2 regions of the Agathobaculum faecis genome follow, and region 2 is predicted to be linked to the other one. Evidence: predicted binding sites of a transcription regulator. Region 2 holds the regulator's gene; the other holds the start of a gene.
What was found. Region 2 encodes LexA, which represses DNA repair genes until DNA is damaged. Its sites were predicted from a motif close to CNAACANNTGTTNG; they were not measured.
Positions count from the first base shown of each region.

Region 1: dinB (DNA polymerase IV) is a predicted target of LexA. The motif match lies at 4,395-4,408, and genes of this name have one in related genera.

Region 1 is NZ_JACOPL010000007.1:153,904-162,964, forward strand. It holds gene thiC (phosphomethylpyrimidine synthase ThiC) at 1-600, opposite strand, end outside; gene thiH (2-iminoacetate synthase ThiH) at 762-1,952, opposite strand; gene H8S45_RS09110 (thiazole synthase) at 1,992-2,756, opposite strand; gene mscL (large conductance mechanosensitive channel protein MscL) at 2,856-3,272, shown strand; gene thiF (sulfur carrier protein ThiS adenylyltransferase ThiF) at 3,325-3,960, opposite strand; gene thiS (sulfur carrier protein ThiS) at 3,966-4,160, opposite strand; TPP riboswitch at 4,234-4,336, opposite strand; gene dinB (DNA polymerase IV) at 4,424-5,647, shown strand; gene pdxR (MocR-like pyridoxine biosynthesis transcription factor PdxR) at 5,668-7,074, opposite strand; gene H8S45_RS09140 (DUF5655 domain-containing protein) at 7,109-7,486, opposite strand; gene H8S45_RS09145 (GNAT family N-acetyltransferase) at 7,561-8,052, opposite strand; gene H8S45_RS09150 (AEC family transporter) at 8,090-9,034, opposite strand; gene H8S45_RS09155 (MarR family winged helix-turn-helix transcriptional regulator) at 9,027-9,061, opposite strand, start outside.
Region 2 is NZ_JACOPL010000002.1:173,047-182,107, forward strand. It holds gene pgeF (peptidoglycan editing factor PgeF) at 65-865, shown strand; gene H8S45_RS02830 (ABC transporter substrate-binding protein) at 885-2,495, shown strand; gene mnmA (tRNA 2-thiouridine(34) synthase MnmA) at 2,579-3,598, shown strand; gene H8S45_RS02840 (DMT family transporter) at 3,649-4,551, shown strand; gene recG (ATP-dependent DNA helicase RecG) at 4,598-6,640, opposite strand; gene lexA (transcriptional repressor LexA) at 6,653-7,243, opposite strand; gene H8S45_RS02855 (Asp23/Gls24 family envelope stress response protein) at 7,465-7,815, shown strand; gene H8S45_RS02860 (DAK2 domain-containing protein) at 7,909-9,061, shown strand, end outside.

The DNA.
Region 1 (9,061 bases), on a different contig from region 2:
GCCGGTCATCTGCATCCACGCGAACAGCAGCGAGCCGCCGCGCGATACGATATTCATTTTGCGCCCCTCGCGCATGAAGGCCTCGACCGCGCGGCGGTTGAGGCCCGCGTGGATGGTCATGAAGTCCACTCCCTCCCTGGCGTGCGCCTCTACCACGCGCAGGAAATCCTGCGCGGAGATCTCCAGCAGGTCCTTTTCCAGATACCCGATTGCATCATACATGGGTACCGTGCCGATCATGGCGGGAGAAAGGTCGATGAGCTGCTGGCGGAACGTATTGGTCTTGCCGTAGTTGGACAGGTCCATGATGGATTCCGCGCCCATATCGATGGCCATGCGTACCTTGCGCATCTCCATCTCATAATCCTTGCAGTCGCCCGAAATGCCGAGGTTGACGTTGATCTTGACACGGGTGCCGTCGCCCACCGCCTCCGCGGACAGACTTTTGTGGTTGATGTTGGCCGGAATCGCAATCGTACCCTTTGCGACGCGTTCCATGATGAACTCGACCGGACGGTTCTCCTTTTTGGCGACCGTTTCGATCTCCGGCGTGACGATGCCGCGCTTGGCGGCGTCCATCTGGGTTGCATAGTTTCTCATGGCTTGCTGATGCTCCTTTTCTTATATTGTCACCCGAACACGGCGTTTCCCAGACCGCCGCAGCATGCGGTGCGCTCTGTCCGCGGCGGCGCGCCGTGTTCCGGCGGCTGACAAAAGGCTGCGGGAGAAAGTCCCCCTCCCGTGTGGGATGCCTGCGGTGGTCAGACGTACAGATAATCGGCCATGACCGGCTGAAGCCCGTGCCGGCAGATGGCATCATAGACCTCCTCGACCGAGCGCTCGTCCGAGATTTCAAACTGCTCGTCGCCCTTTTCCTCGCCCGAATGGCCGCCGATACCCACATCGACGCCTGCTGAGATCTTGGTCGCGGCGATGCCGATGATGTTGTCACGGAAGTCCGCGCGCTCGCGCGTCGAAATCGTGATGGACGCGAACGGCATGAATATGCGGTAGGCGCACACGACCTGCAGAAGCTGCGGCTCGTGTACGTCCTTCGGCCCCACCTTGTCGTTGTTGATGATCGGCCGCAGACGCGGGCAGGAGAACGCGATCTCCGCGTGCGGGTACTTGCGCTGGATGAGGTGGGCGTGCAGGCCGGTCGCGAACGCGTCCCTGCGGAAGTCGGACAGGCCGAGCAGCGCCGCGAAGCCCACGCCGCGCATGCCGCCCATCAGCGCACGCTCCTGCGCGTTCAGGCGGTAGGGGAAGATGCGCTTATGTCCGCCAAGGTGCAGGGTCTTGTATTTGTCCGCGTCGTAGGTTTCCTGGAATACGGTCACATAATCCACGCCGCACGCATGCAGGTAGGCGTATTCCTCTACGTTGAGCGGATAGATTTCGACGCCGATCACACGGAAATACTTGCGCGCGCACCTGGCCGTCTCGCCGATGTAGGAAACCGGCGACATGGAGCGGCTTTCGCCGGTGAGCAGCAGGATTTCCTGCAGGCCGGTGGCCGCGATCGCCTGCAGCTCCCGTTCGATCTCCTTCGCGTCGAGCTTGGCGCGGCGGATCTTGTTATGGCAGTTGAAGCCGCAGTAGACGCAGTAGTTTTCACAGTAGTTGGCGATGTACAGCGGGGTGAACATCTGCACCGAGTTGCCGAAGTGCTTCCGCGTTTCGGCCTGCGCGCGCCGCGCCATCTGTTCGAGGAAAGGCGCGGCCGCAGGCGACAGCAGCGCGGCGAAATCCTCGGGCTGCAGCACATCACGCTGCAGCGCGCGCTGCACATCCGCGGCGGTGTAGCGGTTCGCGTCGTAGGCGTTCATACGGGCGATAACCCCGTCCTGTATTTCCGAGCCGATGTCGTCCATGCCGGGCTGGTACGCCATGTGGTCGGTTTCGGCGGTGATATAGCTTGCGGAGACGATCTCCGTCTTGTTGTCGTTCATGAAAAAGTTCCTTTCCTGCGGTTTTCGGGGGGACGCGGCTCAATCGTGCAAAAAGCCGGTCAGCGGGGAGGAGGCGGACGCGGTTTCGCGCACGCGCCCTAATCCGGCGAGATACGCCGTGCGGCCCGCTTCGATCGCCTGCCGGAACGCTGCCGCCATCGCCGGAATGTCGCCCGCGGTGGCGATCGCGGTGTTTGCCATGACCGCGGCCGCGCCCATTTCCATGGCTTCGCAGGCCTGCGAGGGGCGGCCGATGCCTGCGTCCACGATGATGGGCAGGTCGATCTCGTCGATCAGGATCTGGATGAATTCCCGTGTCGTCAGGCCCTTGTTCGTACCGATCGGCGCACCGAGTGGCATGACGCACGCCGCGCCCGCGCCGGCCAGGTCGCGGGCAACATTCAGATCAGGGTACATGTACGGCATGACGATAAAGCCCTCTTTGGCGAGGATTTCGGTCGCGCGTATGGTTTCCTGATTGTCGGGCAGCAGGTATTTGCTGTCGCGCATGATCTCGATTTTGACAAAGTCGCCGCAGCCACATTCGCGCGACAGGCGCGCGATGCGCACGGCCTCCTCCGCGTTGCGCGCGCCCGAGGTATTGGGCAGCAGGGTCACGCCCGAGGGGATATAGTCCAGAATGTTGGCCACGCCGCCTTCATTCGCACGGCGCAGCGCGAGGGTAATGATCTGTGCGCCCGCGTGATGTACGGCGGCGTTGATCAGGTCGAGCGAATATTTGCCCGAACCGAGGATGAAGCGGGAGGTGAATTCATGCCCGCCCAGAATCAGCTTGTCTGCCATAAAAAGCACTCCTTTTTTTGTGAATTTTTGCTTGACCGGCTCGAAAAAGGTCGATATACTATGAAAAGGGAGAAAAATAAAAGATTTTGAGGTGCCAGTATGAAAAAGTTTATTGAGGAATTCAAGTCCTTCGCGCTGCGCGGCAACGTGATGGATATGGCGATCGGTGTTATCATCGGCGGCGCGTTCACCAGCATTGTGACCTCGCTGACCGATAACCTGATTAACCCGCTCCTCGGCTTGGCGGGCAACACCGACCTGAGCGCGTTCACACTGCAGATTGCGGGAATCGAACTCAAGTACGGCGCGTTCCTGACCTCGGTCATCAATTTCCTGATTATGGCGTTCGTGCTGTTCTGCATGCTCAAGGCGGTCAACAAGCTGACCAGCCTGGGAAGAAAGCCGGACGCGCCCGCCGCCCCGACGACCAAGAAATGCCCGTATTGCTGCAGCGATATCCCGATCGCGGCGACCAAATGCGCGCACTGCGCCTCTGAGTTGCCCCGTGAGGAGTAAGCGCCGACCCCATCCGGAAAAAGGCCCGCAGGGCCTTTTTCTTTTTTGCCCGTTACGGTTCGTGCTCGCCTAGCAGCAGGCGCAGCGTCATGGCCGCCTGGTGCGCCGCGCAGACTGCGACACGCGGCGCCATCAGCCCCAGCCCGTCGGATACATCGCTCATTCCGTCCCCGCAGAGGTACAGGCGGCCGAACCGCCGTTCCGTGCGGATGGCGTTGGCCGAGCCGAAGCCTGCCATGCCGCTGCCGGAGACGATAGGGGTTTTCGGCTGCTGTTCGAGCAGCGTTTCGATCAGCATGGCTTTCTGGTCGGGGCGGTCGAACGCCTCGCATACCACGTCGCAGCCCGCGAACAGACGGGCGGCGTTTGCCGGAATGATGCGCTCGGTATACGTTTCGTAATTTAAGTATGGATTGATTGCCTCTAGTTGTTCCAGGAGGGCGAGTGTTTTGGGGATGCCGATGTCTTTCATGGTATAGTGCTGGCGGTTGAGGTTGGTCACATCGACCACGTCGAAATCGACAAGCACTAGCCGGCCGACCCCGAGCCGCGCGAGCGATACGGCGATATGGGAGCCGAGTCCGCCCAGCCCCGCGATGCCGACCGCGGCGCGGTCGAGCTGCGCCTGAACAGCGGCGCCGTGCCGGCCGGAGAGCGCGTCGTGCAGCTCTTTCTGTGTTAAAACCATCGTATTCAGCCTCCGCCCACGAACTGTACGATCTCGACCGTGTCGGCGTCGCACAGCGTCTCCTCTGCAAAGCGGCTGCGCGGGATGATATGCCCGTTCTTTTCCACCGCCACGCGCTGCGGGTCAAGGCCGCGCGACTGCACAAGGGCCTGCACGGTCAGTAACGCAGGGCAGGGCTGTGTTTGTCCGTTTACTTTCATCAAAATACCCCCTCTTTTCCGCAAGAAAAAATGCCTCGGTTTCACCATGCGGTAAAACCGGGGCATTTGAATGTTCTGCGATGCGACAGCTTCCCTACGATGGTGTTAACCAACAGGTTCAAAAGGTTAGGCTCTCGCCCTCTCAGCCGCTCATCACGGCACCCTTGCTTGCAAACTCAGTATAGACCTGATCGGATACGGTTGTCAAGACGGAATTTTCACGGTATAATAAAAGAAACAAATGTTCGGTGGGAGGGGATGCTGTGGAACGCACGATCCTGCACTGTGACTGTAACGCGTTTTATGTCTCGGTGGAGACGCTGCTCGACCCCACGCTGGCCGAAGGGCCGAGCGCGGTCTGCGGCGATCCGGAAAGCCGGCGCGGCATCATCCTTGCAAAAAATGAGAAAGCGAAAGCGTTCGGTGTACAAACGGCCGAGACCATCTGGCAGGCCAGGCGTAAGTGTCCAGACTTACGCCTGGTCGCGCCGCACCGGTCGGAGTATGTCAAATATTCACGCCGGTGCAACGAGTTGTACCTACAGTATACCGATCTGGTTGACCCGTTCGGTATTGATGAATCCTTTCTGGATGTAACCGGAACGGCACATCTGTTCGGCACGGGGGAGCAGATCGCGGACGAGCTGCGCCGCCGCATGCGCGTGGAGGTAGGGCTGACGATCTCGGTGGGCGTGTCGTTCAACCGCGCGTTCGCCAAGCTGGGCAGCGATTACAAAAAGCCGGACGGGACAACCGTGTTTTCGCGCGGGAATTACAAGGACAAGGTCTGGCCGTTGCCGGTCAGCGCGCTGCTGTATGTGGGTCGGCATGCGCTGGATAAGCTCAGCCGCCTGGGCGTGTATACCATAGGCGATCTGGCCGTGTGCGACCCTGCGTTCCTGCACGGCGTTTTCGGGAAAATGGGCGACACCCTGCTGTGCTACGCCCGCGGGGAGGACGACGAGCCGGTGCGCCCGTTTTACGAGGAGCGCGAGGTCAAATCCGTGGGGAACAGCATGACATTCGCGCATAATCTGGTGGGCGAGGACGAATGCCGGATGGGGCTGACCGCACTGTGCGACAATGTCGGCCGCCGCTTGCGGCGGCATGGGCTGGTGTGCCAGACCGTGCAGCTCGGCATCCGCGATCCGGAATTCCGCAACCGCTCGCGGCAGGTCACGCTGGAACGCCCGACCAATTCCACGCGCGCGCTGATCGATATTTCCATGGCCCTGTTGCGCGCGCACTGGCAGATCGGCAGGCCGATCCGGATGCTGTCGGTCACGGCGGCGAACCTGCTGCCCGAAGCGCAGTCGTGCGAGCAGCTTTCCCTGTTTGACGCAGCGGAAGCGCGGCAGGCGCGCGAAAAGCAGCGCCGGCTGGACCGGACGGTGGATGCACTGCGGGAGCGGTTCGGAGACCAGTCGGTGGTGTTCGCCCACTCGGTAAAGAAAGAGGATAAGGAAAAAGAAGAAAATAAGCCCTGACAGTATCAGGGCTTATTGCTTCAGCGGCCGTCCCAGGCCTGACGCAGAAGCGCGGCGGCTTCGTCGATCTGGCGCTCGGTCAGGCCGGCGTAGCCGAGCACCAGCGTGGCCCGCGGCGGCTTGACCGGCGGCGTGTAATAGGCGGACAGACCGTAGACCCGCACCCCGACCGCGCGTGCCCGGTTGATCAGCTCGCCTTCCAGCATGCCGCTGCGCATATGCAGCAGCAGGTGCAGTCCGGCTTCGGAGCGCGAAACCTCGTGCGGCAGGCCGGCCAGCTCCCGGTCGAGCGCGGCCATGAGCGCGTCGCGCCGCGCTTGGTACACCTTGCGGCTGCGGCTGATATGCCGTTCGAAGCCCCCCGTGCGCATAAACGCGGCGAGCGTATGCTGGTCAAAGCTGGGTACGGTGGAGGAATAGAGCGAGAACTGCGCGCGGTAGCGGGCCATGAGCGCGTCCGGCAGCACCAGATAGCTGATGCGCAGGCCGGGCGCCAGGCTTTTGGCGAAGGTGTTGACATACACCACGCGGCCTGCGCGATCCAGCTCGCCCAGCGCGGGGATGGGGCGGGAGGCATAGCGGAACTCACTGTCGTAATCATCCTCGATGATATACCGGTCCGGAGCGGCGGAGGCCCAGCGCAGCAGCTCGAGCCGCCGCGCCGCGGGCATGACCGTGCCGAGCGGGAAATGGTGTGAGGGCGTCAGGTAGACCACGGAGGCGTCGCTCGCGGCGAGCGCATCCGCGCGCAGGCCCTGCTTGTCCAGCGGGATCGGGCGCGCTGTGATGCCGTTCACCGCGAAGATCTGGTACAGCTTGCGGTAGCCGGGGTTTTCCAATGCGTACACACGGTCGCGGCCCAAAAGCTGGATGACCAGATGCATCAGGTATTCCGACCCCGCGCCCACCAGAATATTGTCCGGCGACACGTTGATTCCGCGAAAATCGTACAGGTAGCGAACGATCTCCGCGCGCAGCTCAGACGCGCCGCAGGGGTCGGTCACGCGCAGCAGGCGGTCGGAGTATTCGCTCAGCACGCTGCGCGATAAGCGCGCCCAGGTGGAAAACGGGAAGCAGCCGTTGTCCACGATGTTGGTGCGGAAATCATAACGGCAGACCGGCTCCGGAGCGTTACGCTGCGGTGCCTGCGCAGCCGCAACGCGGGGCGGGGCGGCCGGCACAGCGAGCTGACGCTGCACAAAATAGCCGCGCCGCGGCTCGGAAACCAGATAACCTTCGGCCAGAAGCTGGCTGTAAGCGGTTTCGACCGTGATCTGACTGATGCGCAGGTTGGCGGCGAGCTGCCGTTTGCTGGGCAGGCGTTCGCCGCCCGCGAGCGTGCCGGACATAATATCCGCGCGCACCGCGCGGTAGAGTTGTTCATACAGCGGGGTTTTGGCGTGCGGATCGAGATGATAGGTGAGCATAGAACCTCCTTGCAGGGTGTGGCCAAAAGTGGGCTTATTTGGCCGCCGCAAATGCGGCGGCTTCTGTTATCCAGCCCATCAGCTCCGCATCGAGCTGTGTCTCATCTGAGAGAAGTAGATGGTGCGTCCATCGGTTGGGGTACGGCTCGACCGCCATCCAGATGCGCGGTGAGGATATCCGGTACGGCAGCCCGATGCTGACCACGACAGACGGCTCGCCGACCTTGCGGCGCGGCAGGGAGACAAACGCAAACCCGTGCCGGTTTTCCAGGGTGATCTGGCTTTTCAGCACGCGGATATGGGTATCCGGACGGGCAGCCAGCACCTTGGCGGCAAAAGCCTGGTACAGTTCAAGCTCGCGCGGGCGGCGGTCAAAAAAACGCAGTACATCCATCGCAGAAAAATCCGGCATAGCAAATCCCTCCATGCTGGCATTGTTATCTTTACAATACCAGTATGAAGGGATAATGTCAATGATATATACGGTCACAGAACATGGTAGTGCGGGATGATATCCTCGTATCGGCCGTCCTTCCTGCGGAAGCCGCCGGGGATGATGCCGAGCTGTACAAAGCCGAGCCGCCGGTACAGCGCGAGCGCGGGCGCGTTGGTGCGGACGACCGCGTTGAATTGCAGCACACGGAAGCCGAGGTCCTTGGCGGCTTCCATGCAGTGCCGCACGAGCGTCTCCCCGATATGCTGCCCGCGCAGCCCGCTTTTTACGGCATAGCTCGCGTTGCAGATGTGGCCGCATCGGCCCACGTTGTTGGGATGCAGGATATAAAGGCCGACGGCCTGGCCGCTCTCCTGATCGACCGCAACGCCGGTAAAGGACTGCTCGCTAAAGAACGCCAGACCGGAGGGATGATCGAGCGTCTCGGTCTGCGGGAAAGCCATGCCCTCCTCGACGACCTCGTTCCAGATTGCGACCGCCGCCGCATTCAGCGACGGCTCAAATTTTTTGACAATAATATCCATGGTAAAGACTCCTTTTGGCTGCGTGCGGACACGGCGGTCAGACCAGTCCGAGCACGCGTACGATGTACAGCAGTACGGTCAGCGTCACCGCGCTGAACGCGGTGGTCACAACAACGATGGAGGAGGCGAGTTCCGCATCCCCGTGCAGCTTTTTCGCCATAACGTAGCCGGCCGGAGGGGCGGGCGTGCCAAGCATAATCAGGATGGTCACAAGCGCCTGCCCGCGGAAGCCCATCCAGACAGCAACCGGCAGGAACACGATCGGCAGGCCGACCAGCTTGATGAACGACGCAGCCGAGGTTGGTACGATCTTCTTGAACGCTTTGGCGCCCTCAAAGCTCGCGCCGATACTGAGCAGGGCGAGTGGCGTGGCGCAGTTTGCCAGCGCGTCGAGCGTTTTGGCCACCATGGCGGGGGACTCGACCTGCAGGAAAGAGAACGGCAGCGCGATCAGGATGCCGAGGATGATGGGGTTGGTGACTACGCCGTGAAGCGTGCGGCCCGCAAGCCCCTTTTTCTGAGAGGGTTCGGCGGCGCTCAGCGTGAGCGCAACGACCGAGAAAATATTGAACAGTGGTACGCTTGCCAGGATCATCAACGGCACCAGGCCGGCGTTGCCGTAAAGGTTCATCATAAAAGCCATGCCGAGGATCGCCTGGGAGCCGCGGAAAGCACCCTGGGTGAACGCGCCGACCATGGCCTTTTCGGGCAGCAGCAGGCTCGCGCCCGCCCAGATCACGAAGAACGAGAGCAGCGTCGCGCAGAAGCAGAACAGGAAAAAACGCAGGTCGAACTGCTCGGCGATGCTGTTAGAGGAGATGCTGCGGAAGAGAGAAATGGGCAGCAGCAATTTGAACACCAGGTTGTCCATATCCTTCATCGTGGCGGGAGAGAAAAAATGCCACCGCTGCAGCAGCTTGCCCAAAATAATCAGGACAAAAATTGGTACGGTGGCGTTGAGACAGAAAATCAGGTTATCCATTTGCGGCGCCCCCCATTCCGGCCTCTT
Region 2 (9,061 bases):
TGCGCCCTTGTGGAGGGGGGCCGCATTTGATATAATAATACAACTGAATCGGGAGGAAAAACGCATGCATCGATCCATGTGCCGCGTTCAGAGCGGCCCATTTGTTTATTATACCTGCCGCCGGCTGCCGGTGCGGCATGCCTTTACGACTAAGTACGGCGGCGTGAGCACGGGACACTGTGAAAGCCTCAACCTGGGCTTCAGCCGGGGGGACGAGGAGGCCAGCGTGCGGGAAAATTACCGCCGCCTGGCGGAAGCGCTCGGCGTGGATGAAAAACGCTTCACGCTGACCCGTCAGATCCACGAAACCGAGGTTTCGGTTGTCGGGGAGGAGCAGGTCGGCATGGGGCTGCACCGCCCGATGGCGTGGCGGTCGGACGCGATCGTGACAGCGCTGCCGGACACGCCGCTCTGCGGCTTTTACGCGGACTGCGTAGTGACCCTGCTGTACGATCCGGCGACGCATACTGCGGGCGTGGCCCATGCGGGCTGGCGCGGCATGGCGGGCGGCATCCTGCCCAAAACCGTGGAGGTGATGGTGGCGCGCCTGGGGGCGAGGCGCGAGAGCCTGATCGCGGTCTTGGGGCCGTCCATCCGGCAGGAGTGCTTTGAAACCGACGCAGATGTGCCGGAGGCGATGGAGCGCCTGCTCGGCGTGGCCGTACGGCCCTATATTCGGGAAAAGGGAGCAAAATTCCATGTCGATCTGCAGGGCATCGGCGTAAAGCTGCTGCGGGACGCGGGGCTCGCGCCGGAAAACGTGATCGACAGCGGGCTGTGTACCATGTGCCACAGCGATGAATTCTGGTCGCACCGCGCGACCCGCGGCGTACGCGGCGTACAGGGCGGCGTGATCTGCCTGTGACGGAAAGGGAGTCCGTTTTATGAAATGGAAAAAACGCGCGCTGGCGGCACTGCTGGCGGCGCTCTGCCTGCTGACGGCCTGCGGGGAAGGCGGGCTGGGCGGGGATGACGGGCCGGTTGATACGGTCGAGGTGTCGGACGCATATTTTGGCATGGCTTGGTACCAGAACGGCACGCTCAATCCGGTGCTGGACAGCACCAGCATCAACCGCCTGTTGTGCGAGGCGCTATATGAAGGCCTGTTCGAGGTCAGCGGCAATTTTACCGCGCAAAATGTGCTATGCGCATCGTATACGGGCGATGGGACAACGTTCACCTTTACGCTGCGGGACGACGTGACGTTCTGGTCGGGCGAGAAGCTGACTGCGGCCGACGTGGTCGCCAGCCTGCAGGCCGCGCAGTATAATGAGGCGTCGCCGTACCATAACCGGCTGGTCGAGGCTGCCTCGATCGAGGCGCTGTCCGGCAGCGAGGTGCGTATCGTGCTGTCCTCGCCCAACATTAATTTCCCCCGCCTGCTCGACATCCCGATCTACCGGCAGGGTTCGGCCGAAAGCGGCGACTTCGCCGACGGGACCGGCCCGTTCCAGCCGGTCAAGGACGGCAACCAGTGGAAGCTGGAGGCCAATGAGAGCTGGCACGGCGGGTTCCTCGGCTCCATCCGCCATATCACGCTGGTACCCATGACACGGGCGGACGCCGCGGAATCCAGCTTCCGCACAGGGGATGTTTCCCTGCTGCGCGAGCCGCGCATCGCACCTGACGGGGCGAGTACGATCATCGGCGGGTCGATCGACACCGTGCGCACCGCGAGCGCGGACCTGCATTACCTGGGCGTCAATTACAGCAACCCCTATCTTGCCAACGCCAAGGTGCGGCAGGCGCTCAGCGCCGCGCTCGGCCGGCAGAGCCTGTGCGACACGCAGCTGCAGACCTTTGCCGCGCCGGCGGTCTTGCCGGTCAATCCGCAGCCCGCAGCCGACGGGCTGACGCTCAATATGTCCGCCGATACCGAGACCGCCGCGCGTCTCCTGCGCGAGGGACTGGAGCAGGCCGGCGGCGCGGGGGACACGGGACAGGACGACGGCGAAACGGATACGGGTGAGGAAGACGCCGACGGAGAGGCCGGCGGGACGGATACCGGCAGCGGCGGCGCGTCCGGCGGGGACGCGGCCCTGTCCATCCGGCTGCTCGTCAACGCCAACAATACGTTTAAGGTGGCGGCGGCGGAACAGATCGCGGCCTCCTGGAAAGCGGTCGGCGTGTCGGTGACCGTGGACCGGCAGCCGTATGAAACCTATGTGTCCATGCTGCAGTCGGGCGATTTTGACGTATATTATGGGGAAACGCTGCTGACGCCGGATTTTGACCTGCGCCCGCTGCTTTCCTCCGACGGCAGCCTGAACTACGGCGGCTATTCCAGCCAGACCATGTCCGCCGCCGTCGCAGCCGCGCGCAGCGGTGACAATCTCGCGGCGTTCTACACGGCGTTCGCGGAGGAAATGCCCTTTATCCCGATCGCGTTCGAGTGCGGGCAGCTGATCATCCGCAAGGGCCTGATCGATAATTTCAGCCCCGCGCCGTACAATGCGTTTGCAGGGCTGGAGGAGTGGACCTCGTCCGGCGAATAAGCGGCGGACGTTCTGTGAAAATGAGCGCGGGGCGCTCATTTTCTTTTTGATGGCAGCCCCGAACAGTAGGAGATTTTACAAGAATGATGGAAAAAGTTGTGTTAGGATTATCAGGCGGCGTGGATTCCGCGGTCGCGGCGGCGCGCCTGCGCGCGCAGGGCTTTGCGGTATACGGGCTGTTCCTGGAGGTCGGTTTGGGCGGCACGGAGGCCGCGCAGCAGGCGGCAGACGAGCTGGGCATCCCGCTTTACGTCGCGCACCGGCGCGAGGCGTTCGAGCAGCAGGTGTGCGCCTATTTCGTGGACTGCTACCGCACCGCGCGCACGCCTAACCCGTGCGTGGTGTGCAACCCGCTGGTCAAGTTCCGTGCGCTGACCGACTATGCGGATGAGATCGGCGCGCCCTATGTCGCCACCGGCCACTACGCCCGCACCGGACGGGACGCGCAGGGGCGCGCGCTCCTGCTGCGCGCCCGCGCGGAAAAGGATCAGACCTATATGATGCACCGCCTGCCGCGGCGGACGGTCGCGCGCTGCCTGTTCCCGCTGGGGGAAAGCGCGGGTAAGGACGAAACCCGCGCTGCGGCGCGCGATATCGGCCTGTCCGTGTCCGAAAAGCCGGACAGTATGGATATCTGCTTCATTCCGGACGGGGATGTGCAGGGCTGGCTCGAGCGCCACGGCGCGGCCTGCCCGCCGGGCAATTTTGTGGACGAGGCGGGCAATGTTCTGGGGCGGCACAAGGGGCTGCACTGCTATACGGTCGGCCAGCGCAAGGGGCTGGGCGTGGCTGCGGCAGGCCGCCTGTTCGTCCACGCGCTGCGGCCGGAGACCGACGAGGTGGTGCTGTCGCTCGAGGACGTGTTCGAAAAGGAAATCAAGGTGCGCGACGTACACTACATCGCGCCCGAATACGCGGAAAACGGCGCGTTCCCCTGCGAGGTGCGCGTGCGCTTTTCCAGGCGCAGCGACCGCGCGCTGGTTTATCCGGAGGCCGGCGGCGCGCGCATCATGTTCGAGGACGTGGTCCGCGCGCCCGCAAGGGGGCAGAGCGCGGTGTTTTATGACAACGATATTGTGATCGGCGGGGGCTTTATCTGCTGAGCCCGCCGGGGCGCGGATGGCCGCGACCGCTGCATAGAGAGGGGGATACCATGAGGGAAAATCACAGGCTGCAGGGGCATTTGCTCGCTATGCTGACTGTGCTGGTATGGGGTACGACATTTGTTTCGACCAAGGTGTTGCTGCGCGCGTTCACGCCGCTGGAAATCATGGTCGCCCGCTTCGGGCTGGGCTTTGTAGCGCTGTTCGCCGCAGGGCGCGGGCTCGTCAGGCCGCAGAAATGGCAGCATGAGCTGCTGTTCGCACTGGCGGGGCTGACCGGCGTGTCGCTGTACTTTCTGATGGAGAATATCGCGCTGACCTATATTTCCGCGTCCCTGGTCGGCGTGATCGTGGCGGCGGCACCGCTGTTCACCGCGCTGGTCGCGGCGGTCGTGCTGCGCGAGAAACTCAGCCGCTGGTTTTTCCTCGGCTTTGTGTGCGCGATAGCGGGTGTGGCGATGACGTCGCTGGCGGGGGTGAGCGAGCTGAACCTCGACCCGCGCGGCGTACTGCTCGGCGTGGGGGCGGCGTTTGTTTGGGGCGTGTATTCGGTGATCGTGCGCAAGCTGGGCGCGATGGGCTACCGCACCGTGCCGCTGACCTGCCGCATTTTCGGCTACGGCCTGTTGTTCCTGCTGGTGCCCGCCCTGCTCGAGGGCTTTCCCGCGCTGCTGTCTGCATGGACCGAGCCGCTTCACGTCGCGAACCTGCTCTTCCTCGGCCTGCTGGCCTCCGCGACCTGCTTTGTGACCTGGAACCGGGCGGTGTTCCTGCTGGGGCCGGTCAAGACCAGCGCGTACATCTATGCCACGCCGGTGATCACCATTATCAGCTCGGCGCTCATCCTGCACGAAACTATGACGCCAATCATGTGGCTGGGCACCGTGCTGGCGCTGGCCGGCCTAGTGCTCTCCGAGCGGCGGGAAAAGCCGGCGGGCGGAGAGGACGCATAAGGGCATAAACGGAAAAAGGGCGGAAGCCATAGCGGCTTCCGCCCTTTTAGTTGAACACCTCGTCGTCCCGTGCGGCGAACATGCGCTGCACGCGCGCAGATAAGGTTGGATAGCCCTCCAGACGCGGATCGGCGGCAAGAATGGCCTCGGCCTCCTCGCGGGCGGACTGCATGAGTGCGAGGTCGGCCGCGAGATCAGCAACATGCAGCGCAGGCAGGCCGTGCTGCCGCCGGCCGAAAAAGTCGCCCGGCCCGCGCTGGGCGAGGTCGGCGCGCGCGATCTCGAACCCGTCGCCGGTCCGGCACAGGATTTTCAGGCGTTCGCGGGCAGATTCTCCCTTGTCCGCGCCGAAAAACACGCAGTAGGACTGCCGCGGCCCGCGCCCGACCCGCCCGCGGAGCTGGTGGAGCTGGGACAGGCCGAAGCGGTCCGCGTCCTCCACTACCATCAGGTTGGCGTTCGGCACGTCCACGCCGACCTCGATCACGGTCGTGGCAACCAGGATATCATACTGCCGCGCGGCGAAATCGCGCATCACCTGCTCCTTGTCCGCGTTTTTCATGCGGCCGTGCAGCACGGCAACGCGGCGGTGCGGCAGGGCGGCCTGCAGGTCCTTTGCGTGCTGCTCCGCGCTTTTGAGGTTTAATTCGCCCTCCTCGACCAGCGGGCAGACGACGTAGGCCTGCCCGCCTGCCGCAATCTGCTTGTCGATAAAGGCGGTGATGCGCCGGCGCATATTTTCTCCCACCGCGTAGGTCTCGACCGGACTGCGGCCGGGCGGCAACTCGTCCAACACGGATACGTCCAAGTCGCCGTACAGAATGAGCGCGAGCGTGCGCGGAATGGGCGTAGCTGACATGACCAGCACATGCGGCGTTTCCCCCTTGGCCGAAAGCGCGGCGCGCTGTGCCACGCCGAAGCGGTGCTGCTCGTCCGCAATGACCGCGCCCAGCCGGTGAAAGGCCACGCCCTGCTGGATGAGCGCGTGCGTGCCGACCACGACCTGCGCCGCGCCGGTTTCGATTGCGGCGAGCGCGGACCGCTTCTGCGCCGCGGTCATCGAGCCGGTGAGCAGGGTGCAGGAAATGCCCAGCCGGCCCAGCAGGGGGGCGAGCGTTTCCGCGTGCTGGACGGCGAGGATCTCGGTCGGCGCCATGAAAGCGGCCTGCCAGCCGTTCTGCGCGGCCAGCGCGCACAGCGCTGCCGCCACGACCGTCTTGCCCGAGCCGACGTCGCCCTGCACCAGCCGGTTCATCGGCCTGCCGGAGGCGCAGTCCGCCGCGACCTCCCCGATCGCGCGGCGCTGCGCGCCCGTGGGGGCGAAAGGCAGCGCGTCCAGATAGGCGTCCAGCCCGCTCTGCGCGAAAAGGATGCCGGAATCGGCGCGGCGGCGCTCCTTGAGCTGCTGCAGGCCGCAGCACAGCAGGAACAGCTCCTCGAACACCATGCGGCGGCGCGCCTCGGCAACTTCGTCCGCTGTCTGTGGGCGGTGGATGGCGGCCAGCGCGTCGGCTGCGTCCGGCAGGCGGTATTTGGCGCGCAGCACCTCGGGCAGCGGGTCGGGCCAGCCGCCCGGCACGGCGGCGAGCGCGGCTTCGGTCACGCGCTCCAGGTCGCGCTGGGTCAGCCCTGCGGTCAGCGGATAGACCGGCACGATGCGGCCTGGGTGGTCCGCGTCCGGCGCGACCTTTTCGGACTGGGGCGAAATGAGCGTCCGCGCGCGGCCAAAGCCCTGTATGCGGCCGTAAAACACATATTCCTGCCCCGCGCGCACCAGCGCGGCGGCGTAAGGGTTGTTGAACCAGGTGACGTGCAGTAAGCCGGACTCGTCAAAAATCGTGCATTTGACCAGCGTCAGCCCCTTGCGGATGCGGCTGAGCTTGGGTTCGGTACCCACGACCGCGCGGACGGTGTATTTGTCCTCCGCGCCGATATCCGCGATGCGGGTGATGCGGGTGCGGTCCTCATAGTCGCGCGGATAGGTCTCAAGCGCGTCGCGCAGGGTGCGGATGTGCAGTTTTTCAAACAGCTTCGCCTTTTTCGGGCCGATGCCCTTGACGAATTGGATGCTGTCGTCCAGTGCCGGCATAGGCGTCGCTCCTTAATATTCCCGATAGACCGCTTTGACCACGCCGAGGATCTGGCAGCCCGTACCGTTGATAGGCGGGTAGGCCGGATTTTCCGGCATCAGCCATACGCCGTCCTGCGTGAGGTTCAGCGTTTTGCAGGTGGCCTCGTCCTCCAGCAGGGCGATGACGATATCGCCGCTGCGAGCCTGCGCGTCCTGCCGGACGATGACGAGGTCGCCGTCCAGGATGCCGGCGCCGGTCATGGAATCGCCGCGGATGCGCAGGGCATAGTATTCCCCGCCGCCGGCCGCCGGCTCGAACGGGACGTATCCGATATGCTCCTCCACCGCAAGGATGGGCAGGCCGGCCGTTACCCGCCCGAGGATGGGGACGCGCGGCACCATGGACGGGCCGCTGACCGGCGTCAGCGCGCGGGATTTATGGTCGCTCGGCTCGAGATAGCCCGCCTCCTGCAGCTTTTTCAGATGCGCGTGTACGGTCGAGGGGGAACGCAGGTCCATTTCAGCGCAGATCTCTCGCACGGAGGGCGGGTAGCCATGCTCCAGGGAGAATTCGCTGATATAATCGAGGATGCGCTGCTGTTTTGGGGAAATTTTTTTCATGGGGTCTGCACTCCTTCACACCTTGCCTGAAAGGAACATACGTTCGCATTTTCTTCATTATACCGTATTATGGCGGGAAAAGCAAACATTTGTTTCTATTGTTGCCGGAAATTTATAGATTCATGACATGCTTTCCGCATTTTGCTTGTATTTACAGGGCATTTGATATAAAATATAAGGTAAGTAACCAGACAGCCAACCAATCACAGGGAGGGTTTTCTATGACGATCAAGACTGATCTTGGATATATCGAAATCACAAACGAAGTGCTGGCCGGCATCGCGGGCTATGCGGCTTCCTCCTGTTTTGGAGTGAAGGGCATGACCATCCGCTCGATGTCGGACGGACTGGCGCACCTGCTCGGACGGGAGAACCAGTCCCGCGGCGTTAAGGTGGCCGAGGCACCGGACGGCGGCGTCGATATCGACCTGCACATCGCGGTGGAACACGGGGTGAACATCGCGACCGTGTGCCGCTCGATCATCGGCGAGGTGCGCTACCATGTGGAGCGTCTGACCGGTGTAGACGTAAAAAACGTGGACGTTTATGTGGAGAGCATTCGCGCGGACTGATAAGCAGGGGGTGCAGACCCCTGTATCCCCATACCGCCGCCGTTCGCGGGGCGCGGACGCGGTCTGAAAACAGAGATTAGGGAGAGTATGCATATGGCAGATCAGAAAATAGACGGCGCGCTTTTCAAATCCATGGTGATCGAGGGCGCGCTCGCCATTGCGGAAAACAAGGAGCGCGCCAATGAACTGAATGTGTTCCCCGTACCGGACGGCGATACAGGCACCAATATGTCCATGACCATGGCGTCCGCCATGACCGAGCTGGACAAGCTGGAGGAGCCGACGCTGGCAAAGGCTGCGGACACGGCCGCCTCCGCGCTGCTGCGCGGCGCGCGCGGCAATTCGGGCGTTATCCTGTCGCTGCTGTTCCGTGGCATGGCGAAAAAGTTGCGCGAGGCGGAGCAGGTGGACGGGCGTGCGCTGGCGCTCGCGCTGCGTGAGGGCGTGGACACCGCCTACAAGGCGGTCATGAAGCCGGCCGAGGGTACGATCCTGACCGTGTCGCGCGTATCCGCCCAGCACGCGGTCGAGGCCTGTCAGGCCGATTCGGCGCTGTCCGCAGAGCAGGTGCTTTGCGCAGTCCTCGAACGCGGGCGGGAGGCGCTCGCGGAAACCGTACACCAGAACCCCGTGCTGGAAAAGGCGGGCGTGGTGGACGCGGGTGCGTTCGGCTTCCTGACCATCCTGGAGGGCATGCTGGACGGGCTGCGTGGCGTCCGCAAGGAGCGCGCGGCCGCGCAGCCGGCGGCGAAGGCCGCCGCGGACTTCGCCGCCATTGCGGACGAGGAGATCACGTTCACCTACTGCACTGAGTTCATTGCCGCGCGCAAGGACAAGGCCCGCAACGTCGGCCGCCTGCGCGCGATCCTGAGCGATATTGGGGATTCGCTGGTTGTAGTGGAGGATGACGACATCGTTAAGGTGCATGTGCATACCGACCAACCGAACAGAGCGCTGGAGGAGGGGCTGAAATTCGGCCCGCTGCTCACGGTCAAAATCGAGAACATGCGCGAGCAGCACACCGCCAAGGTGATCGAGGGTACGGCGGACGCGCCGGCCGAGCGCGTGATCGCCCCGCCGGAGAAAAAATACGGCTTTGTCGCGGTCGCGGCGGGCGACGGCCTGAAAAATGTGTTCACTGACCTGGGCGTGGACATGGTCGTGCAGGGTGGCCAGACCATGAACCCCTCGACCGACGATATCGTGCGTGCGGTGGACGCGGTGCCGGCGGAAACCGTGTTCGTGC